Regions from separate parts of the Streptomyces sp. NPDC006197 genome, predicted to be linked through region 2. Evidence: riboswitches for the same ligand, from Rfam matches in the RefSeq annotation. Region 2 holds a riboswitch; each other region holds the start of a gene.
What was found. A riboswitch is a leader RNA that binds a small molecule or an ion and turns the genes downstream of it on or off. The one in region 2 is predicted to bind cobalamin.

Region 1 (5,719 bases), on a different contig from region 2:
GTTGCAGAAGAATCCGGGAGTGATGTCTACTACTCGGTAGCAAAGGCCCTGAGCAGCCACCTCAGGAGGAGCGGCGGGGCCCGGCCACCTCGGCCGCGATCCACCCGTCCAGGTCCTCCGGCGTCCGGGGCTCCACCCCGTCCGCGCCCAGCAGACCGTGCGCCCGCAGGACACGGGCCACCGACGTGCCCCAGGGCCGGCGCAGCCGGGCCGCGGCCAGCAGGTCGTCGTCCGCGAGGAGCTCGGCGACCGGACCGGTGCGCAGACCGGCGGGGGAGAGCACCGCCGCCTCGTCGGCCCAGCGCAGCGCCAGATCCACGTCGTGCGTCGCCATCACCACCGTCGTCCCCGCCTCCCGCAGCCGGGCGAGGGCGTCGAGCAGCCGCTCCTGCCCGTGCGGGTCGAGCCCGGCCGTCGGCTCGTCCATGATCAGCACCCGGGGCCGCATCGCCACGGCGCCCGCGATCGCGGCCCGCTTCCGCTGCCCGTACGACAGCAGATGCGTCGGCCGGTCCTCCAGGGCCGTGATGTCCAGCGCCTCCAGGGCCTCCCGCACCCGGAGCCGCACCTCCTCCTCCGGCAGCCCCAGGTTCGTCGGACCGAACGACACGTCCTGGCCGACCGAGGCCGCGAACAGCTGGTCGTCCGGATCCTGCACGACCAGCTGCACGGTGGTCCGCAGCCGGGTCAGCCCCTTCCGGTCGTACGCCACCTCGGCTCCGTCCAGGAGCAGCGACCCGCTCCCGCACCGCAGGCCCCCGCTGAGGAGCCGCAGCAGAGTCGTCTTGCCGCTGCCGTTGCGGCCGAGGAGCGCGATCGCGCGCCCCTCCGCCACAGAGAAGTCCACGCCCGACAGGACCGCGGGCCCGTCCTCATAGGCGAAACCCGCCTTCACCAGCTCCACGACGGGCTTCGTCGGCGTCGGAGACGTCACGGAAGGAACCTTTCCAGTACGAGGGTGAGGGCGACGAGCCCCGCGAGGAGGACGCCCGTCGCCGTGAGGAACCGCCGGGAGACCGCGCAGGCCGGCACCAGGACCCGCAGCGTCCCGTCGTAACCGCGTCCGGCGAGCCCCGACTGCAGGCGCTGCGCCCGGTCGAAGGCCCGTACGAACGTCGTCGCGCCGAGACCGGCGAGCGAACGCCAGGTCGCGGCCCGGCTGGTGTGCCCGAGCCGGGCCGCCTGGGCCTGCCGGATCTTCGCCAGCGAGTCGAGCAGCAGGAAGATGATCCGGTACATCACGAGCGCCACGTCCACCACGGGCGCCGGGACGCCCGCCCGGACGAGCCGGGGCAGCACGTCGGACACCGGCGTCGTGAAGGCGAAGAGCAGCACCCCCAGCGAGGCCGAGGCGGTCCGAAGGAGCAGCTCGCCCGCGTGCACGGGACCGCCGGGCGCGAGGGCCACGAGCCCGCGCGCACCGCCCACCTCGAAGAGCAGCGGAACGGCCCCCGTGACACAGAAACCGAGCGGGATGCGGAACGCCCGCCACAGCTGACGACCCGGCACACCGGCCGGACCGAGCAGCACCGCGAGCGTGGCCGCCGCCACGAGCAGCGCTCCCGGCCACGGCGGCAGGGAGACGGCGCACAACGTCAGACCGAAGCCGAGGGCGGCCTTCTCCACGGGATGGCGGCGGCGCCAGCGACTGCTGTGCGCCGCCGCGTCGATCGGCAGCATCGGCGCTACGCGCCCGTACCGTCGAACGGAACGGAACCGTCGTCGGCCCCGGGGACCCCCGCACCACCGACGACGAACCGGGACCCGCCGCTCGCGGCACCGGACTCGGGCCCACCCCTCGCCGTATCGGAATCGCCGCCCCCGACGGGATCGTCCTCCGCCGCCGCACCCTTCGCCCCCGCCGCCTCCGCGGCCTTCGCCGCGCCCTGGCGGCGGCCGCGCCGCAGGCCGAAGTAGTACGCCAGGACACCGGCGCCGAGCGCCGCCTGGAGGGCGAAGAGCGCCGACTCGATCTCGCCGGACGGCGGCTCGTACAGCGGGCTGAACCACGGCTTGTAGTCCGGCTGGAGCTCCGTGATCGCGGTCTCCGCCTCGCTGTCGGACCCGCTGAACGGCTGCTCCTTGTGGTCGCCGAGGCCCAGCGCGAGCGGCAGGACCGCGAGCGCGGCGACGAGGAGCAGCAGCAGCGTGTTGACCTTCGCGTTCCGGCTCATCGCGCGACCACCTCCTCGGGCTGCTCCGCCCGCGGCCGGCCGAGGACGCCGAGGCGCGTCAGCTCGCCCTTGCTGGACTGGGTGAGCAGCCGCATCACGAGCACCGTGAGCAGGCCCTCGCTCACCGCCAGCGGAATCTGGGTCACGGCGAAGATCCCGCCGAACTTGGCCAGCGCGCCGGGCACACCGCTGCCGGGGTCGGGGAACGCCAGGGCCAGCTGCACGCTGGTGACGCAGTACGTGGAGAGGTCGGCGACGAACGCGCCGAAGAAGACGGCCACCATCAGGGGCGCGCCGAACCGCCGGAGCAGCCGGTACGTCCCGTATCCCGCCCAGGGTCCGACGATCGCCATGGAGAAGGCGTTCGCGCCGAGCGTGGTCAGTCCGCCGTGCGCGAGCAGCAGGGCCTGGAAGAGCAGGGTGATCGTCCCGAGGACCGCCATGATCGGCGGCCGGAACAGGATCGCGCCGAGCCCCGTACCGGTCGGATGCGAACAACTACCGGTGACCGAAGGCAGCTTGAGCGCCGACAGGACGAAGGTGAAGGCGCCGGAGGCACCGAGCAACAGAGTGGATTCGGGGTTCGACCGCACCTCGCGGGTCAGCGCGCGCACCCCGTGGACGACGAACGGAGCGGCCGCGACGCCCCAGGCGGCGGCGTGCGCAGGGGGTAGGTACCCCTCGGCTATATGCATGATCGGGAGACCCTCTCCAGCACCTCGTGGATGGACAACGCACCCTGGCCGGTCTCCTGGCTGACGGTCATACGGCCCGACTCCGCCTTCCCACACCGTCGCGGTCTCCCGCGACGGTCCAGTGGCTTCCCCGAGGTGTTCCCCCGGGGGTGGAGCCGGACCTCCCGATCACAGTGGCGAGGGCCGCACCGGTACCGCACCGGTTTCCCGTACACCAAGGCCCTGCGACATTAGTGGGTTGACCTGCTGGATCACAACACGGCCACCACGCGGCGCGCCCCTCCGGTCACTGCACGCACCCGGTCCCCGTGGTCACTCCTTGCGGTAGGCGTACGCCTCCGAGGCCGCCGCCGCCACCGCGTCGAGATCCCCGCCGGCGCTCGCCGTCACCAGCGCGGCCACCGCGCCCTCGACGAACGGCGCGTCCACCAGGCGGGAGCCCTCGGGCAGTTCGTCGCCCTCGGCGAGCAGCGCCTTCACGGTGAGGACCGCGCTGCCCAGGTCGACGAGGAGCGCGACCCCGGCCCCTCGGTCGACGGCCTTGGCGGCCCCGCGGATCAGCTCGGAACTCGTTCCGAGGCCACCGTCCGGCGTCCCGCCCGCGGGCAGGACCGGGGCGAGGTCACCGCCGCCCGCGAGGCCACGGGCCAGTTCGACGACCGCCGTCGCGACCGCCGCGCTGTGCGAGACGAGCACGATGCCCACGACCGCCGAGCCCTCCGGAACCGGGCCCTCCGAGGCCGAGCCCTCCGGGCTCATCGCGCGCCCTCCGCGCGGGCGGTGTCGGCGAGGGCCGCGAAGAGCAGCGCCGACGACGTCGCCCCCGGATCCTGGTGCCCGACCGACCGCTCCCCGAGATAACTGGCCCTGCCCTTGCGCGCCTGGAGGGGCACGGTCGCGAGGGCGCCCTCCTCGGCGGCGGCGCGGGCCGCCTCGTACGAGCTCCGCAGTCCTTCCACGCCCGGCACGAGCGCGTCCAGCATCGTCTTGTCGCCCACCTGGGCACCGCCCAGCTGCGACACGGCGGCCACACCGACGCCGAGCGCCTCCGCCAACCGCTCCCGGGTGACCTCCCCGTCCTCGCCCAGGGTCTTCCCGGCGCGCCGCAGCAGCGTCCCGTACAGCGGTCCCGAAGCACCGCCGACGGTGGAGATGAGCTGCCGTCCGGCGGTGGTGAGCACCGCGCCCGGGTTCGCGGGCGGCTCCTTCGCCAGGGTCTCCGTCACGGCGGCGAACCCCCGCTTGAGATTGGCTCCGTGATCGGCGTCGCCGATGGCCGAATCCAGCTCGGTGAGACGGTCCGCCTCCCGGTCGACGTCCTCGGCCACCGCGGCCAGCCAGCGCACCAGGAACCCGGCGCCGAAGGTCTCCGCCATCTCGCTCCCCCTTCCCATCCCCGCTGTCACCGGCCCCAGCGCAGCGCGGGCGTCCGCACCGGCGCGTCCCACAGGCGCAGCAGCTCCTCGTCGACCTCGCACAGGGTCACCGAGCATCCCGCCATGTCGAGCGAGGTCACGTAGTTCCCGACCAGCGTCCGGGCCACCGGCACCTTCCGCTCGCCGAGCACCCGCTGCACCTCGGCATTGAACCCGTACAGCTCCAGGAGCGGTGTCCCGCCCATCCCGTTCACCAGGGCGATGACGGGCGCGGACGGGCGCAGGTCCTCCACGACGGCGTCGACGGCGAAGTCGGCGATCTCCCGCGAGGTCATCATGGCCCGTCGCTCCCGGCCGGGCTCGCCGTGGATGCCGATCCCCAACTCCAGCTCCCCTTCCGGGAGGTCGAAGGTCGGGCTGCCCTTGGCGGGGGTCGTGCAGGCGCTCAGGGCCACCCCGAAGGACCGGCACCGCTCGTTCACCCGGCGGGCGATCGACTCCACCCGCTCCAGCGGGGCGCCCTCCTCGGCGGCCGCACCCGCGATCTTCTCCACGAACAGCGTGCCGCCGGTGCCGCGCCGACCCGCCGTGTACAGGCTGTCCGTCACCGCCACGTCGTCGTCGACGAGGACCTTGGCGACCTGGATGCCCTCGTCCTCGGCGAGCTCCGCGGCCATCTCGAAGTTCAGCACGTCACCGGTGTAGTTCTTGACGACGAACAGCACTCCGGCGCCGCTGTCGACCGCGGCGGCGGCCCGCACCACCTGATCGGGCACGGGCGACGTGAAAATCTCGCCGGCGACCGCAGCCGCCAGCATCCCGGGGCCCACGAATCCCCCGTGCAGCGGCTCGTGCCCGGACCCGCCGCCGGACACCAGCGCCACCTGCCCCGCCACGGGCGCGTCGCGCCGCACCACCACGCGCCGCTCCACGTCCACGGTCAGCTCGGGATGCGCCGCGGCCATCCCCCGCAGCGCGTCGGCGACGACGGTCTCCGGAACGTTGATCAGCATCTTCAAAGGGGTCTCCTCGAGAGGCTAGCAAATAGGCCTGTGACCTGTGTTCTCGCAGGTCACAGGCAGTGCGCGTGAATGTTGACCTTGGCGGTTCGTAGTGGCCGGTGGCGGGTTCTGTCGGTACTGATGCCGAGTAGACGCTGACTTTGGTGACGGGCGGTCAGGCACGGATCCTCATCGATGGGGGCAGGTCTGACCGGCCCCTGGGGGCAGTATCGACCTTGCGGCTGCGAAGGTCACGCAGATCTGACAGATGTGCGGCTCGTGGACGGCCGCCCCGGCGACGCCGAGCGCGAGGGTCAGCGGCAGCCACTTCTTGTCCAGGGGGCGAGGCCGCGCTCCTTCGCCTCGAAGATCGCGGTCTGAGCCCCGTCGTGGCGCGTGGCGGCGGCGTTGCGGGACCGTGAAATCCAGCCACGCTTTTCGGCCGCCACAGGCGAGGTGAGGGGGACGCGAAG
Region 2 (5,719 bases):
GACGGCGGTGAACGGATAGCGGGTGCTCATCGGGGGTTCGCTCCTTCGGTGGGTACGGATGCCTGGACCGGGCGGGCGTTCACGGCGCCCCCGGAGGCACGAACGGCAGCCCCTCCGGGGCGCCCTCCTCGATCAGCCGCAGCAGCGCGTCCGTGTCCGCGTGCTCCTCGACCAGGTCGCCGAGCCGGTCGAGCTGTTCCTCCCGCAGCGCGCCGAACGACGTGTCCGGGGCCGGCACGAACCGTCGCCCGGCCGCCGCCGCGACCTCCCGCAGGAACGCCCGCCGGAAGCCGTCGCTCTCCAGCGAGCCGTGCCAGTGGGTGCCCCACACGGAGCCGACCCGGCACCCGTCGAGGAACGGTTCCCCACCCTCCACGGAGGCCACCCCGTGGTGGATCTCGTACCCCTCGACCCGCTCGCCGAGCGCCTCGCCGACCGGCCGGGCGAGGGTCTTCTCGACCCCGAACCGGACCCGTACGGGCAGCAGCCCGAGCCCGTCGACCACGCCGGCCTTCGACTCGACCTCGTCCTCGATGCGCTCGCCGAGGGCCTGGAAGCCGCCGCAGATGCCCAGCACGGGCCGGCCCTCGGCCGCGCGCCGGACGAGGGCGTCGGCGAGCCCCCGCTCGCGCAGCCACGCCAGCGCCTTCACCGTGCCCCGGGTGCCCGGGACGACGACGAGGTCCGCGTCGACGAGCTCCTCGGGCCGGTCCACGAACCGGACGACGACGCCCGGCTCGGCGGCCAGGGCGTCGACGTCCGTGAAGTTGGACATCAGCGGCACGGCGCACACGGCGACCCGCAGCACGTCCTCGCCGAGCGGCGGCGCGACGACCGACTCGCGGACGGTGCCCCGCAGCGAGACCCGCAGGCCGTCCTCCTCGTCGATCCCGAGCCCGTGCGCGTACGGCAGGACGCCGAAGGTCCGGCGGCCGGTGAGCCCGTGCAGCATGTCGAGGCCCGGTTCGAGCAGGCTCACGTCGCCCCGGAACTTGTTCACCAGGTATCCGGCGACGAGTGACTGGTCCTCCGGCGAGAGCAGCGCCGTCGTCCCGAAGAACTGGGCGAAGACCCCGCCCCGGTCGATGTCCCCGACGACGACCACGGGGAGCTTCGCGGCCCGCGCGATGCCCATGTTCACGATGTCCGTGCGCCGCAGGTTGATCTCGGCCGGACTGCCCGCCCCCTCGCAGATCACGGCGTCATACGTGCCCCGCAGTTCCTCCAGGCACGCCAGGACCGGCTCGAAGAGTTCCTTCTGCCGCCCGCCGTGGTAGCCCCGGGCGCTGAGCTCGCCGACCGGCTTGCCCATGAGGACGACCTGACTGGAGCGGTCGCTGCCGGGCTTGAGCAGCACCGGGTTCATGAGCGCGGTCGGCTCCACCCGCGCGGCCTGCGCCTGCATGGCCTGCGCCCGGCCGATCTCGGCGCCCTCCCGGGTGACGAAGGAGTTCAGGGACATGTTCTGTCCCTTGAACGGCGCGACCTTGACGCCCTGCCGGACCAGCCAGCGGCAGATGCCGGCCGTGACGACGCTCTTGCCCGCGTCGGACGTGGTCCCGGCGACGAGCAGCCCCCCACCCCTCATGCGTTCCTCCGCTTCAGCGCGCTCGCGATCATGCGGCCGCCCACGCAGGCGGCCAGGGTCAGTCCGGTGATCCGGCGGGACAGCCGGACCGCGCGGTCGATGTCGGCGACCTCGACGGGCCGCCCCTCCGCGTTGAGGACGGGCCGGTGCTCGACCCGCCCGGCGTACGAGAGGGTCCCCCCGAGCCGCACGCCGAGGGCGCCCGCGAAGGAGGCCTCGACCGGTCCCGCGTTCGGGCTCGGGTGCTTCGCGGCGTCCGCCCGCCAGGCCCGTACGGCTCCGCGCGGGTCTCCGCCGGCGACGGTCGCGAGCGCGGCGGTCAGCCGGGCCCCGGGCCAGCCGGCCAGGTCGTCGAGGCGGGCCGAGGCCCAGCCGTACCGGCGGTACCGGGGCGACTTGTGGCCGACCATCGCGTCGAGGGTGTTGACGGCCCGGAAGCCGACCAGCCCCGGCACGCCCGCGACGGCTCCCCAGAAGAGGGCGCCGACCACGGCGTCGGAGGTGTTCTCGGCGACGGACTCGACGACCGCGCGGGCCATCGCGGGACCGTCGAGGGACTGCGGGTCGCGTCCGCACAGGTGCGGCAGCCGTTCCCGGGCCACCTCCAGGTCCCCGGCGGCGAGGGCACCGCCGATCGCGCGGGCCTCGCGCCCCAGGGTCGTACCGCCGACGACGGCCCAGACGGCCGCCGCGGTGAGCGCGACGGATCCGGCGCGGCTGCCCCGTGCCGTACGGGCGGCGAGGGCGCCGGCCGCGACGGTGGCGCCGGCGCAGACGGCGGTGTGCAGGGCGCCCCAGCCGCGGTGGTCGCGCCACAGGGCCCGCTCGACGCGGCCCGCCGCGCGTCCGAAGGCGGCGACGGGGTGTCCGCGGCGGGGGTCGCCGACGAGCAGATCGACGGCGAGGCCCAGGGCCGCGCCGTACGCGAAGACACCGGTGGCTGGGGAGACGCTGCGGCCGAGGCCGGGCATGGCGCTCTGTCCTCACTCAGGGTCCGCGCCCTGGATCGACGTGACCGGCGGCGAGAGTTCCTGACTCCCGGACCCGTGGGATCCGGTCACAGTGGCGGGACCGCGCCGGATTCGCACCGGACTTCCTCTACTGCCGCCGTAATGGCCTCGGCAGTCCACCACGGGCCGAGAACAGCCGTCAACTCACCCTTGACCTGCACCGCGTCACTGTGCGAAGCACCACAAACACGACGGCCGAGCGGCCCGCATCCGAGGATGCGGGCCGCCCGGCCGAGGTGACGGGAGCGTCAGGCGACGATCAGGTAGATGCCGTACGCCACGGCCGCCAGGCACAGGCCGAAAGCGGCGTAGGCGCCGGTGCGGGCCAGGGTGGCGGAGCCTCCCTGCGCGGCGGCCCGCTCCTGCTTGGAGAGGCCGATGACACCGAGGGTGAAGAGGCCCACGAGGGCGACGGTCGCCCCGAGGCTGACTCCGAAGACGGAGCCGAGGGCTGCCCAGTCGATCTTCATGCTTGGTTCCAGTTCCTTAGACCGCGGCGGGGGCCGGGGGAGCGGCCGGGTCCGTGGGGACCGGCGCGGGGATGGTGGTCTTCAGGTCCTCGTCCGCGACGGCGGCGACGGAGCCGGCCGGCGGCGGGGTGACGGCCGCGATCGCGGTGGTCACGACGCCCGCGGGCTCGGTCTCGGCGTCGGTCTCGACGTCGTTGACGTTGGTGTGGTCGACCACCTGGCGGCGGGAGACGAGCCAGATGCCGAGGCAGGAGGCGATCAGGAAGGCCGCGACGACGTAGACGCCCCAGTCGCCCTGGCGGGCGACGTACTCGGCACCCGCGCCGACCAGGCCGGCGGCCGGCAGGGTCAGGCCCCAGGCGACGAACATGCGGGTGGCGGTCGACCAGCGGACGACACCGCCCTTGCGGCCGAGGCCCGCGCCCATGACGCCACCCGAGACGACGTGGGTGGTGGAGAGCGAGAAGCCGAGGTGGGAGGAGGCCAGGATGGTCGTGGCCGCGCTGGTCTGGGCGGCGAAGCCCTGCTGCGGCTGGAGGTCCGTGAGGCCCTTGCCCATGGTGCGGATGATGCGCCAGCCGCCGAGGTAGGTGCCGAGCGCGATCGCCAGACCGGCGGAGACGATGACCCAGACGGGCGGGTTGGAGCCGGGGGCGAGGGCGCCGCCGGCGACCAGGGCGAGGGTGATGATGCCCATCGTCTTCTGGGCGTCGTTGGTGCCGTGGGCGAGGGAGACGAGACCGGCGGAGGCGATCTGGCCGGCCCGGTAGCCCTTGGCCGTGTCCTTCTCGTCGGTCCTGGCGCCGATCTTGTACGTCAGCTTCGTGGCCAGCATCGAGGCGATGCCCGCGACGATCGGCGCGGCGACGGCCGGGATGAGGACCTTGGTGACGACGACCTCGCCGTTGACACCGCTGACGCCGATCGAGGCGACGGTCGCGCCGATGAGGCCGCCCATCAGGGCGTGGGAGGAGCTGGAGGGCAGTCCGACCAGCCAGGTCACCAGGTTCCAGAGGATCGCGCCGACGAGCGCGGCGAGGATCACTTCGGGCTGGATGCCTTCTTCGTTGACCAGTCCCTTGGAGATCGTCTTGGCGACCTCCACGGACAGGAACGCGCCGACGAGGTTCAGCACGGCGGACATGGCCACCGCCGTCTTGGGCTTGAGTGCACCGGTCGAGATGGTCGTGGCCATCGCGTTGGCGGTGTCGTGGAAACCGTTCGTGAAATCGAACACGAGAGCTGTCACGACCACAATGGCGAGCAGCAGCGTGATGTGTTCCATTTACCCAGGCAATCGTTTGACGTCAGTGGCTCGTCGAACGTAAGCAACCTGGGTGAACGGAAGATGAACTGGGGCGGGCGGCGTGGTGTCCCTATCCGGTGTCAAGAGGTTCCGCTTCCCGCCCCGGAGGGCGCGGCGTCCACGATGCGGTCACCGCGCAACCCGGGTGATCCCGCCCTTCCCGGGGCACGTGCGACCTGCCCCGCTTCCTCCCCCGGCACCCGGTTCCACCCCCTGGACAGGACCATCCGGCCGGGGGACCCCCTGGAGGAGACCCACGTCACTCCCCGGGGCGACCCCTCCGGCCCGCCGCGGTCCACCCCGGGCGGCCCTCCGGTCCCGCCGCGATCCGCTCCAGGTGGACCCCCGGTCCCGCCGCGATCCGCCCCAGGTGACCCCCCGGTCCCGCCGCGATCCGCCCCAGGTGACCCCCCGGTCCCGCCGCGGTCCACCCCGGCCGGGTCCGTCCGGTGGCAGCTCCACCCCGCCCTGCCGAGACTGGGAGCGTGCGCCCGGCTACAGCGACGGCAGCGGCCGTCACCACCCTGATCGGTGTCGGCGCGGCCGCGATCGCGGCCGGCCGGTACGCCAGCGACGTCGCCCTCAAGGCGCCGTCCGGACGACCACTGCCCGGAGATCCCGGACTCACCGTGCACGCCACGGGGCCCGAACGGATCACCCTCACCCGCAGCCTCGCCTCGCTGCGCCCCGGCACGTACGGCATGGACGCCCCCGGCCTGCACGCCGTCCTCGGCCCCGTCCTCGACCGGGTCCCGCACACCGCCGACACCGTCGTCCGCCGCCTGGAACGGGTCGAGCTCGGCGTCCTCGGGCCCGGCGCCCGCGTCCGGCTCACCCCCCAGCTCCACCGCGGCACCCCGACCAGTGCCCTCGGCCTCGTCCACGAGGACGTCGAGATCCCCGGCGAGCTCGGCCCCCTGCCCGCCTGGCTCGTGCCCGGCCACCGCTCCACCTGGGTGATCGCCCTGCACGGCCTCGGCACCACCCGCGAGCACCCGCTGAACCTCGTCCCCTTCTACGACCGCCGCAAGATCCCCGTCCTCGTCCCCGCCTACCGGGGCGACGAAGGGGCGCCCCGCACCCCGGACGGCCTCGCCCACCTCGGCGACTCCGAGTGGCGGGACGTCGACGCCGCCATCCGCTACGCCGTCCGCCGGGGGGCCCGGAAGGTCGTCCTGCACGGCTGGGGGACCGGCGCCACGATGGCCCTGCGCGCCGCCGCCGAATCGGGCGTGCGCGACCGGATCGGCGGCCTCGTCCTCGACTCCCCGGTCCTCGACTGGGAGGCCACCCTCCGCAACCTCGCGGCGGCCCGCCACGTCCCGGGACCCCTGCTCCCGCTCGC
Region 3 (5,719 bases), on a different contig from region 2:
GGCCCGTTCCAGCGCCCGCTTCACGGTGGGGAAGGTGCGGCCGAGCTTCATGACGACCGCCGAGTCGGTGCCCGCGAGGCGGGCCGTCAGCTCGTCCTCCGGCAGGGTGCCGGGGATGATCGTGAGGACCTCCTCCGCCTCGCACAGCGGCTCGCCGAGCCGGGCGGCGGCGGCGCTGACCGAGGTGACGCCGGGGATGACGGTCGTGTCGTAGCGGTCGGCGAGCCGCTTGTGCATGTGCTGGTACGAGCCGTAGAAGAGCGGGTCGCCCTCGGCGAGGACGGCGACGGTGCGGCCGGCGTCGAGGTGGGCGGCGAGGCGGGCCGAGGCCTCCTCGTAGAAGTCGTTCAGGGCGCCCCGGTAGCCGCCCGGGTGGTCCGTGGTCTCCACCGTGAGCGGGTACATCAGCCGCTCCTCGACGTGGTCCTCGCGGATGTGCTCGGCGGCGATGGAGCGGGCTATGGAGCGGCCGTGGCGGGCCGAGTGGTAGGCGACGACGTCGGCCTCGGCGATCGCCTTCACGGCGGCGACGGTCATCAGGTTCGGGTCGCCGGGGCCGAGGCCCACGCCGTAGAGCTTGCCGGTCGGGGTGGTCATGCCTGGATCTCCGCTTCGTGGGCGAGGGCGTTGATCGCGGCGGCCGTCATCGCGCTGCCGCCGCGCCGGCCCCGTACGACCAGGTAGTCGAGGCCGAGGGTGTTCTCGGCGAGGGCGTCCTTGGACTCGGCGGCGCCGATGAAGCCGACCGGGATGCCGAGGACGGCGGCGGGCTTCCCCGCGCCCTTCGCGACCATCTCCAGGAGGTGGAAGAGGGCGGTCGGGGCGTTGCCGATGGCGACGACGGAGCCTTCGAGGCGGTCCCGCCACAGTTCGAGCGCGGCGGCGGAGCGGGTGGTGCCCAGCTCGGCGGCGAGGCCGGGCACGGCCGGGTCGGAGAGGGCGCAGAGCACCTCGTTGTCGGCGGGCAGCCGCTTGCGGGTGACGCCGCTGGCGACCATCTGGGCGTCGCAGAGGACGGGCGCGCCGGCGCGGAGGGCGGCGCGGGCGCTCGCGACGACGCCCGGGGAGTACGCGATGTCCTGCACGAGGTCGGTCATGCCGCAGGCGTGGATCATCCGGACCGCCACCTGGGCGACGTCGGCGGGCAGGCCCGCGAGGTCCGCCTCGGCGCGGATCGTGGCAAAGGACCGGCGGTAGATCTCCGTCCCGTCCTTCTCGTAGTCGAACATCCTGTTGCTCTCGCTCATCTCGTCGTGCGGGCCGTGGTCACTGCTTCGGGCAGGGAGGTACGGGGGGTGGGGACGCCGTCCACCAGGTAGGCGTCGTCGCCGGTGGCGAGGACGTCGACCCAGGTGCCGTGCGGGTGCCCGCAGCGGCGTTCGCACCCGGAGAAGTGCACGGGCAGCGGCCCCGCGGGTGCGGCGAGGGCGACGGTCCTGACGTCGGCGAGGGACTTGGCGCAGCCGGGCCGTCCGGTGCAGGCGCTGACCCCGACCGAGGGCAGGTCGGGCCGGGTGACCAGGCCGTGCGTCTCCAGGCCGGGCAGCCGGTCGGCACGGGCCTCGACGGCGACCACCCCGCGCCAGGGCGTGAACCGCAGCTCGCCGGCCCCGTCGGCCAGGGCCCGCAGCTGCGCGGCGGTCAGCCGGCCGAGGGGGGCGAGGACGTGCAGGGCGTGCTCGCCGAGCGGCCCGGGCGCGGGCGGCCGGGACACGGGAAGCGGCGGTACGGGTACGGGCTCCGCCGTGATCCCGGCCCGTGCGAGGGCCCCGGCCCAGTCGGGGACGTGCCCGTCGGGCAGCTCGTGCGGCCGCCAGGCCCCGTTCCCGGCGGCCTCGGCGGCGTCGAGGAACGCGAGGGCGGCGGCGAGGGCGGCCCGTACGGCGTCGTCGGCGGCGAGACGGAAGGCCCGGGAGCCGAGCCGGAGGAGGACGGACCCGTCCTGGCCTGCGATCAAGCTCACATCGCCGCCGAGTCCGGCGACGTCCCCGCGCCCGTCGTCGAGGACGAACAGGAACCGTCCCGAAAGGGACGCGGCCCGGGGCTCGGCGCACAGGGCGGCGTCCAGTGCGCGCGCCCACAACTGCACGTCCGCACAGCCGAGTCCGTCGAGTTCCGCGCCGGGCGAGGCCACGATGTTGCGGACGCGTTCGTGGGTGGGGGAGGGCAGCAGACCGGCCCCGGCCAGGAGCTCCGCGAGCTCCGCCCCGCAGCCTTCGCCGAGGCCGCGCAGCTCCGCGTTGCCGCGTGAGGTGATGCTGATCCGCCCGTCGCCGAGGGTCTCGGCGGCGCGGGCCAGGACCTCGGCCTGACGGCCCGTCAGGCGGCCTGCGGGCAGGCGCAGTCGGGCGAGGCGTCCGTCGTCGGCGGGGTGCAGGCGCAGCGCCCCGGGGCAGGCGTCGCCACGGTCCCGTATGCGAGGTTCGCCCGGTTCGGGCGTCGGGGGCGGGGTGGGCGGCATGGCGGCGAGCATACCCACGGGGAACCGGCTGACCACCGGGTGTGATCCGGCCGACTCCCCGGTTCCCTCCGGCCCGGAGACGGCACGATCTAGGATGCAGATCGGCATGGGGTCCCAGGGCCCCGGGGAGGAAGCCCGGTGAGAATCCGGCGCGGTCCCGCCACTGTGAACCCGTACCAGCGATGGCACGGGTGAGTCAGGAACTCCTGCCGTCCACACGACCACCCGGGGCGCGGACAACCCCGAGGAAGGCCTGAGCTCGCCATGCTCCTGCTGCTGTCGCACTCCGACACCGACCTGCTCAGCGCCCGCGCGGCCGGAGGGCCGGTGGAGTACCGCTTCGCCAACCCCTCCCGCCTTCCGCTCGCCGACCTCCCGGCCCTCCTCGACGGCGCCGACCTGGTCGTCGTCCGCCTCCTCGGCGGCGTCCGCTCCTGGCAGGAGGGCCTGGACGCGGTCCTCGCCGCCGGGAAGCCGGTCGTCGTCCTCAGCGGCGAGCAGGCCCCCGACGCCCAGCTCATGGAGGCCTCCACCGTCCCGATCGGCGTCGCCACCGAGGCCCACGCCTACCTGGCGCACGGCGGCCCCGGGAACCTGGAGCAGCTGGCCCGCTTCCTCTCCGACACCGTCCTGCTCACCGGCCACGGCTTCGAGGCCCCGGCCGCCGCCCCCACCTGGGGCCCCCTGGAGCGGACCGTCCGGAACGAGACCGGCCCGACCGTCGCCGTGCTCTACTACCGCGCCCACCACATGAGCGGGAACACCGCCTTCGTCGACGCCCTCTGCGGGGCGATCGAGGACGCCGGCGCCCGGGCCCTCCCGCTGTACGTGGCGTCCCTGCGCGCCCCCGAGCCGGAGCTGCTCGACCGTCTCCGTACGGCCGACGCCATCGTCACCACCGTCCTCGCCGCCGGCGGCACCAAGCCCGCCGAGGCGCAGGCCGGAGGCGACGAAGAGGCCTGGGACGCGGGCGCGCTCGCCGCGCTCGACGTGCCGATCCTCCAGGCGCTGTGCCTGACCGGCTCGCGGTCCGCGTGGGAGGAGAACGACGAGGGCCTCTCCCCGCTGGACGCCGCCAGCCAGGTCGCCGTGCCCGAGTTCGACGGCCGGCTCATCACCGTCCCCTTCTCCTTCAAGGAGATCGACGAGGACGGTCTGCCCGCGTACGTCGCCGACGCCGAGCGCGCCGCCCGCGTCGCCGGGATCGCCGTCCGGCACGCCCGCCTCCGCCACATCCCGAACGCCGAGAAGAAGCTGGCGCTCGTCCTCTCCGCGTACCCCACGAAGCACTCCCGCATCGGCAACGCCGTCGGCCTGGACACCCCGGCGTCGGCGGTCGCGCTCCTGCGCCGCCTCCGTGAGGAGGGCTACGACTTCGGCCCGGTGGAGGACCTCCCCGGCCTCGTCTCCGGCGACGGCGACGAGCTGATCTACGCCCTCATCGAGGCCGGCGGCCACGACCAGGACTGGCTGACCGAGGAGCAGCTCGCGAAGAACCCGGTCCGCATCCCGGCCGCCGACTACAAGCGCTGGTACGCCACCCTGCCCGCCGAGCTCCGCGAGCAGGTGGAGGAGCACTGGGGCCCCGCGCCCGGCGAGATGTTCCTCGACCGCTCCCGCAACCCCGAGGGCGACATCGTCCTCGCCGCGCTGCGGCGCGGGAACCTCCTGATCCTCATCCAGCCGCCGCGCGGCTTCGGCGAGAACCCGATCGCGATCTACCACGACCCCGATCTTCCGCCGTCCCACCACTACCTGGCCGCCTACCGCTGGATCGCCGCCCGCGCCGAGGACGGCGGCTTCGGCGCCGACGCCATGGTCCACCTCGGCAAGCACGGCAACCTGGAGTGGCTGCCCGGCAAGAACGCCGGCCTGTCCGCCGCCTGCGGCCCCGACGCGGCCCTCGGCGACATCCCGCTGGTCTACCCGTTCCTCGTCAACGACCCGGGCGAGGGCACCCAGGCCAAGCGGCGCGTCCACGCCACCCTCGTCGACCACCTGGTGCCGCCGATGGCCCGCGCCGACTCGTACGGCGACATCGCCCGCCTGGAGCAGCTGCTCGACGAGTACGCGCAGATCAGCTCGATGGACCCGGCGAAGCTCCCGGCCATCCGCGCCCAGATCTGGACCCTGATCCAGGCCGCCAAGCTCGACCACGACCTGGGGCTCGAAGAGCGGCCCGAGGACGACGGCTTCGACGACTTCCTGCTGCACGTCGACGGCTGGCTGTGCGAGGTCAAGGACGCCCAGATCCGCGACGGCCTGCACGTCCTCGGCGGCGCGCCGGAGGGCGAGGCCCGGGTCAACCTGGTCCTCTCCATCCTCCGCGCCCGCCAGATCTGGGGCGGCACGCAGGCGCTGCCCGGCCTGCGCGAGGCCCTCGGCCTCGACGAGTCGGCCGCGACCCGCACCACCGCCGACGAGGCGGAGGCGAAGGCCCGCGAGCTGGTCGAGGCGATGGAGGCCGCCGGCTGGGCGGTGGACGCGATCGACACGGTCGCCGCCGCGTACGGCCCCGAGGTCCGCGAGGTGCTGTCCTTCGCCGCCCTCCAGGTCGTGCCGCGCCTGGCCGCCACCACCGACGAGCTGGCCCACGCCGTGCACGCCCTGAACGGCGGCTTCGTCCCCGCCGGCCCGTCCGGCTCCCCGCTCCGGGGCCTGGTCAACGTCCTGCCGACCGGCCGCAACTTCTACTCCGTCGACCCGAAGGCCGTGCCGTCCCGGCTCGCCTGGGAGACCGGCCAGGCGCTCGCGGACTCGCTGCTGGAGCGCTACCGCGCCGACAACGGCGAGTGGCCGACCTCCGTCGGCCTCTCCCTCTGGGGCACGAGCGCGATGCGCACCGCCGGAGACGACGTCGCCGAGGCGCTCGCCCTCCTCGGCGTCCGCCCGCTGTGGGACGAGGCCTCCCGCCGGGTCAACGGCCTGGAGCCCATCCCGCTCGCCGAGCTCGGCCGCCCGCGCGTCGACGTGACGCTGCGCATCTCGGGCTTCTTCCGCGACGCGTTCCCGCACGTCATCGGACTCCTCGACGACGCCGTACGGCTGGTGGCGGGCCTGGAGGACGAGTCCACCTCGGACAACTACGTACGGGCCCACGCGCAGGCCGACCTCGCCGAGCACGGCGACGAACGGCGCGCCACCACCCGCATCTTCGGCTCCCGCCCCGGCACGTACGGCGCGGGCATCCTCCAGCTGATCGACTCGCGCGACTGGCGCACGGACGCGGATCTGGCGGAGGTCTACACGGTCTGGGGC
Region 4 (5,719 bases), on a different contig from region 2:
GGCCATCGCGGCGAGGAGCCCGGCGCCGAGCAGCGGCAGCCCGTACCCCGCGCCCTCCGCCGCCAGCAGTCCGTACGAGCCGGCGCACACGCCGAGGAGCCCGCCCAGGGTCAGGACGTTCGTGGTGCGCCGCACCGCCGCCGGGACCCGCGCCGTCCGCCCGTACCCGCGCGCGTCCATGGACGCGGCGACCGCGATCGACCGTTCGAGCGCGCCCTCCAGGACCGGCAGGCCGATCTGGAGCACCGCCCGCACCCCGCCCGTGGGCCGGCCCCGCAGCCGGCGGGCGGTCCGCAGCCGGGCCACGTCGGCGACCATGTTCGGCGCGAAGGTCATCGCCACGACGACGGCGACCCCGGCCTCGTAGAGCGCCCCCGGCAGCGACTTCAGCAGCCGCGCCGGGTTGGCGAGGGCGTTCGCGGCCCCCACGCAGATCAGCAGGGTCGCCAGCTTGGCGCCGTCGTACAGCGCGAACACCAGCTGCTCGGCCGTCACCCGGCCCCCGATCCGTATCCCCTGCGCCCAGTCGGGCAGCGGCACCTCGGGCAGCGTGAACAGCACGTGCGTACCGGGGAGGGGCGAGCCGAGCAGCAGCGAGAACACCACCCGCAGGGCCACGACGAACAGGCCGAGCTTCACGAACGCGCCGTACGAGCGGGCCCAGGGCGCGTCCGTGCGCCGGGCCGCGACGACGTACCCGGCGACCCCGACGAGCAGCCCGAGCAGCAGCGGGTTCGTGGTCCGGGAGGCGGCGACGGCCAGGCCGAGCGCCCACAGCCACCACGCGCCCGCGTGCAGGGCGTTGGCCCGGCTCGCCTCGGGGGCCGTGAACACGGAGGCCGTGAACGCCCGGAGGCCACGGGGGACGCCACGAGCCGCACTCATGCGCGTCGGCGGGCCTTCCAGATCGCCGCCCCGCCGAGGGCCAGGACGGCCGCCCCGCCGACGAGCACGCCGAAGGACGGGCCGCCGCCCGAGCCCTCCGCGGCGGTCGAGGCGGTGGGTCCGGCCGAGGCCGGGGTCTTCGAGGCCGGGGTCTTCTCCGTGACCTGCTCGCCGCAGCCGTGCGCCGGGTAGCCCGCGATCCCGCACAGCATGGCCGAGCCGTCGTACCGCAGCGGCTTCGCCACCGCGGCCAGCGCCTCCGCGCCCGTCGCGTCCTCGCGGACCTCCGCGCAGCCGACCTTGATCAGCTTCTTCGGCGGGGCCTCCCCGGGCGGCGCGTCCGCGGGGCCGCCGAAGTCGACGACGACCGCTATCCGCTTGGTGCCGTCCTTCTTCTCCACGCCCCCGCAGATCCCCGGGAAGTCGGGGGCGACGGAGGGCAGGGAGGTGTCGTCCGTGCCGTTGCTGATCGCGAAGCGGAAGCCGAGGGCGTCGCCGTCGGCGGGCCGGGCGGTCGCCGGGCCCTGTGTGGCGTACGTCCACGGCTTCCCGCCGTCGCTCTCCCAGAACGACCAGTAGCGGTAGCCGGCCGCCTGCGCCGGGGCCGCCGCGACCGCGGTCAGGGCGAGGAGCGCTCCGGCCGCGGCGCCCGTGACCCGCGCCGGCATCCGTGCGGTCACTTCTTGCGGCCGCTCACGAGGAAGCCGACGCCGACGCCGACGAGCGTGCCGATGCCGATGATCCACCACACGTCGAAGCCGGACTCGGCCTCGTCGCTGGTGGAGGAGGCGGAGGTGTCCGGCGTCTTGGGCGCCGGGCCGGTGGCGTTGAGCTGCTCGACCAGGTCCGCCGTGCCGAACTCGCGCGGGTCGGTGTCCGTCGCGCGGGCCGCCAGGATCAGCTGCGCGTAGGCGGCCGGGCCGCCCTCCTTCGCCCAGGCGGCGGAGTTCTTCTCCAGCCACGCCAGGGCCGGCCCGGCCTCCTTCACGGCGCCGGACGCGGCGAGCGCGACGACGGCGTCGGCGGTGTTGCCGATGTCGGGCTGCTCGGTGGTGTCGGTGGCGCCCGGCATCGGCGGCAGGGTGAGGTGGCCGGTCTTCGCGAGCGCCTTCGACAGGTAGGAGGCGCCGTTCAGCGCGGCCCGCTCGACGGTCGGCTTCGACAGGTCGGTGCAGGTCGTCGGCTGCTCGGGGGAGGCCTTGGTGGCGACGACGCTCTTGCCGAGCCCGGCGAGGGTGGCCGCCGCGGTGGCGTCGGCGTTGGCGAGGAGCTTGCCGGTCTTGTCCGGCTGGTACGCGAACGCCCCGGCGCCGTCCTTGTCCGAGCAGGGCAGGGCGAAGGTGAGGAGCGCGTCGTACGGGGTGCGGCCCTCGGCGGAGGTGAACGAGACGGGCCGCACGCCGATCGCGGCGAGCGCGCCGACGACGACCGAGGTGGAGTTGGCGTCGCTCGCGCCGCCGACGCCGTAGCCCCAGCCGCCGTCCTTGTTCTGCACGCTCCGCAGCCAGTCGGAGCCGGCCTTGACGGCCTTGTCGATCGTCTCCGGGGCGGCGGCCTGGCGGCGCACGGCGTGGAGCGCCTGGAGGGCGACGGCGGTGGCGTTGGTGTCCCGCATCGTCTTCGCGTCGCAGGGCTTCGACACGTCCGCGCGGTACGAGGCGAACGAGCCGTCGGCGCACTGCTGGCCCAGGAGCCAGTCCACCGCCCGGTCGGCGGGCTGGTAGCCGGTGCCGCGCTGGGCGAGGAAGGCGAGCGACTGACGCCAGACACCGTCGTACGTCGGGTCCTTCGTGCCGTACAGGCCGGACGGGAGCGTGCCCGTGGAGGGTGACGGCGAGGGCGCGGCGGAGGCCGCCCCGGCTGCTCCGGTGCCGAGCACGACTGCGGCGGCGGCGAGCGCGGCGGCGCCGCGGCGGACGGTGTTCATGGGGCCCTCTCCTGGGGCCGGGCACCGGCACGCCTCAGGGGCACCAGGCTCCGGCTCCGTATTCCTCGACGGTGCCGGCGGTCACGTCCCGGGCGGGGCATTCCGACTCGCCACTCTTCAGGGGTGGCTCACGGTTGCGGGTCAGTGCCGGATTCGCACCGGCTTCCCCCCGTACGGGCATGATGACGACCCGCTCACTCTACCGGCCCGTACACCCGCCGCCCCGGGGGGGTGGGACGGTCGCGCTCACGCGTGAACGGGCGGACGGGGGCCATGACGGTCCGGGGCCGGGCCCTCACACCGCGACGTACGTGACGGGGTCCGTGCCCGCCACCGGTTCCGCGCGTCCGAGCTTCACCAGGCGGCGGACATGGGCCTCGGCCTCGCTGACGGCGATGTTGCGGGAGCCGTGGGGGATCTGCTCCCAGGGGCGGTTCCACTCCATGCGCTCGGCGAGCTGCCAGGGCGTGAGCGGGGTCGCGAGGAGGGCGAGGAGGCCGGTGAGGCGCTCCTCGTGGTGGTCGAGGAGTTCACGGACCCGGCCGGCGGCGTCGGCGAAGGCGTACTGGTGGGCGGGGAGGACCTCGGCGACGCCGAGGCGGCCGATCCGTTCCAGGGAGTCGAGGTAGTCGCCGAGGGGATCGGTCCCGGTGAGCTCGTCGGGGTCCTCGTACAGGCCGATGTGCGGGGAGATCCCGGGCAGCAGGTGGTCGCCGGAGAAGAGCCGGCCGTGGCCGGGCAGCCGGGAGGGGTGCTCCTCCTCCAGGTGGAGGCAGACGTGCCCGGGGGTGTGGCCGGGCGTCCAGATCGCGCGCAGCCGCCGTCCGGCCAGGTCGAGGAGCTCGCCGGGGACGATCTCGCGGTCGGGAAGGGCCGAGCGGAGGCCGGGCAGGGTCCGTGTCCGTCCGGAGGCGCGGGCGGCCCGCAGCGGGGCGATGTGCTCCTCGGGGGCGCCGACGGCGGCGAGTTTGCGGGCGAGGTAGTCGAGCCAGGTGCCGGGTTCGGACTCGCGGGTGCGGCGGACGACGGCCGTGTCGGCGGCGTGCATGGCGATCCAGGCCCCGGACTCCTCGCGGACCCGGCCGGAGAGGCCGTGGTGGTCGGGGTGGTGGTGGGTGACGACGATCCCGTGGATCTCCCGTACGGACAGCCCCAGGGCGGTGAGCCCGTCGGTGAGTTCGGTCCAGGAGGCCGGGTCGTCCCAGCCCGTGTCGACGAGGACCGGGCCGCGGCCGGTGTCGAGGACGTGGACCAGGGTGTGGCCCAGCGGATTGTCCGGGATGGGCACCCGCAGGGACCAGACGCCTCCGCCGTGCTCGGTCACCTGGGTCATGAGCGTCCTCGTCTCTGCGGTACCGGTACGACCATTGCCCACCATAACTAGAACTGGTATCAGTTCTGAAGCATCGTCAGAAAACCAGTGGGCAATTCCATCTCCTCGGGAGGCAGCGGTCATGACCGAGCTTGTGGAGCACGGAAAGCTGTTCATCGGCGGGGAGTGGACCGACCCTTCCCCGGGCGGCGGGACGATCGAGGTGATCTCCCCGCACACCGAGCAGGTCATCGGCCGGGTCCCGCACGCCTCCGAGGCCGACGTCGACCGGGCCGTCGCCGCCGCCCGCCGGGCCTTCGACGAAGGGCCCTGGCCCCGGACGACGGTCGAGGAGCGGATCGCCGTCGTCAGCCGCATCAAGGACGCGATCGCCGCGCGGTACGAGGAGATCGGCCGCGCCATCAGCGCGCAGAACGGCTCCCCGTACTCCTGGTCCGTCCTCGCCCAGGCGCTCGGCGCGATGATGGTCTGGGACGCGGCGATCACCGTCGCCCGGGACTTCCCGTACGAGGAGCGGCGCGCCGGCGTCCTCGGGCCGCTGCTCGTGCGGCGCGAGCCGGTCGGCGTCGTCGCGGCCGTCGTCCCGTGGAACGTGCCGCAGTTCACCGCCGCCGCCAAGCTGGGCCCCGCGCTGCTCGCCGGCTGCACGGCGGTCCTCAAGCCCTCGCCGGAGTCGCCCCTCGACTCGTACGTCCTCGGCGAGATCGCGGCCGAGGCCGGCCTCCCGGAAGGGGTCCTGTCGATCCTGCCCGCCGACCGCGAGGTCAGCGAGTACCTCGTCGGCCACCCCGGCGTCGACAAGGTCTCCTTCACCGGCTCGGTCGCCGCCGGCAAGCGGGTCATGGAGGTCGCCTCCCGCAACCTCACCCGCGTCACCCTCGAACTGGGCGGCAAGTCAGCCGCCGTGATCCTGCCGGACGCCGACCTGGAGACCGCCGTCGCCGGGATCGTCCCCGCCGCCTGGATGAACAACGGGCAGGCGTGCGTGGCCCAGACCCGCATCCTCGCCCCCCGCTCGCGGTACGAGGAGATCGCCGAGGCCTTCGCCGCCGCGGCCGGCGCGCTCGTCGTCGGCGACCCGCTCGACCCGGCCACCCAGGTCGGCCCGCTCGTCGCCCGGCGCCAGCAGCAGCGCTCCCTCGACTACATCGGGATCGGCCAGGCGGAGGGCGCGAAGCTGCTCACCGGCGGCGGCCGCCCGGACGGTCTCGACCGCGGCTGGTACGTCGAACCGACCCTCTTCGGCGACGTCGACAACTCCATGCGGATCGCCCGCGAGGAGATCTTCGGCCCGGTCGTCTGCCTCCTGCCGTACGGGGACGAGGCCGAGGCCCTGCGGATCGCGAACGACTCCGACTTCGGGCTCAGCGGCAGCGTCTGGACCGGGGACGTGGAGCACGGCGTCGACTTCGCCCGGGCCGTGCGCACCGGCACCTTCAACGTCAACACCTTCAGCCTCGACATGCTCGGCCCCTTCGGCGGCTACAAGAACTCGGGCCTGGGGCGGGAGTTCGGCCCCGAGGGCTTCGGCGAGTACCTGGAGCACAAGATGATCCACCTGCCGGCCGGCTACG

Region 1: it holds a riboswitch for cobalamin, as region 2 does, so the genes downstream of both, ABZ318_RS30225 (energy-coupling factor ABC transporter permease) here and ABZ318_RS10835 (cobalamin biosynthesis protein) in region 2, are expected to answer to the same signal.
Region 3: it holds a riboswitch for cobalamin, as region 2 does, so the genes downstream of both, cobN (cobaltochelatase subunit CobN) here and ABZ318_RS10835 (cobalamin biosynthesis protein) in region 2, are expected to answer to the same signal.
Region 4: it holds a riboswitch for cobalamin, as region 2 does, so the genes downstream of both, ABZ318_RS19190 (prenyltransferase/squalene oxidase repeat-containing protein) here and ABZ318_RS10835 (cobalamin biosynthesis protein) in region 2, are expected to answer to the same signal.

Annotation. Positions count from the first base shown of each region.
Region 1 is NZ_JBEXSZ010000126.1:2,747-8,465, forward strand. It holds gene ABZ318_RS30210 (ATP-binding cassette domain-containing protein) at 62-934, opposite strand; gene cbiQ (cobalt ECF transporter T component CbiQ) at 931-1,680, opposite strand; gene ABZ318_RS30220 (energy-coupling factor ABC transporter substrate-binding protein) at 1,686-2,174, opposite strand; gene ABZ318_RS30225 (energy-coupling factor ABC transporter permease) at 2,171-2,869, opposite strand; cobalamin riboswitch at 2,898-3,103, opposite strand; gene ABZ318_RS30230 (PTS fructose transporter subunit IIA) at 3,182-3,628, opposite strand; gene dhaL (dihydroxyacetone kinase subunit DhaL) at 3,625-4,245, opposite strand; gene dhaK (dihydroxyacetone kinase subunit DhaK) at 4,272-5,264, opposite strand.
Region 2 is NZ_JBEXSZ010000025.1:6,611-12,329, forward strand. It holds gene ABZ318_RS10825 (putative cobaltochelatase) at 1-30, opposite strand, end outside; gene ABZ318_RS10830 (cobyric acid synthase) at 80-1,588, opposite strand; gene ABZ318_RS10835 (cobalamin biosynthesis protein) at 1,585-2,559, opposite strand; cobalamin riboswitch at 2,594-2,726, opposite strand; gene ABZ318_RS10840 (hypothetical protein) at 2,847-3,068, opposite strand; gene ABZ318_RS10845 (inorganic phosphate transporter) at 3,085-4,353, opposite strand; gene ABZ318_RS10850 (hypothetical protein) at 4,860-5,719, shown strand, end outside.
Region 3 is NZ_JBEXSZ010000006.1:32,118-37,836, reverse strand. It holds gene ABZ318_RS03030 (precorrin-2 C(20)-methyltransferase) at 1-597, opposite strand, end outside; gene ABZ318_RS03025 (precorrin-8X methylmutase) at 594-1,247, opposite strand; gene ABZ318_RS03020 (cobalamin biosynthesis protein CobG) at 1,244-2,473, opposite strand; cobalamin riboswitch at 2,549-2,688, shown strand; gene cobN (cobaltochelatase subunit CobN) at 2,726-5,719, shown strand, end outside.
Region 4 is NZ_JBEXSZ010000056.1:13,491-19,209, forward strand. It holds gene ABZ318_RS19180 (energy-coupling factor transporter transmembrane protein EcfT) at 1-885, opposite strand, end outside; gene ABZ318_RS19185 (SCO2322 family protein) at 882-1,553, opposite strand; gene ABZ318_RS19190 (prenyltransferase/squalene oxidase repeat-containing protein) at 1,562-2,812, opposite strand; cobalamin riboswitch at 2,886-3,021, opposite strand; gene ABZ318_RS19195 (MBL fold metallo-hydrolase) at 3,108-4,145, opposite strand; gene ABZ318_RS19200 (aldehyde dehydrogenase) at 4,267-5,719, shown strand, end outside.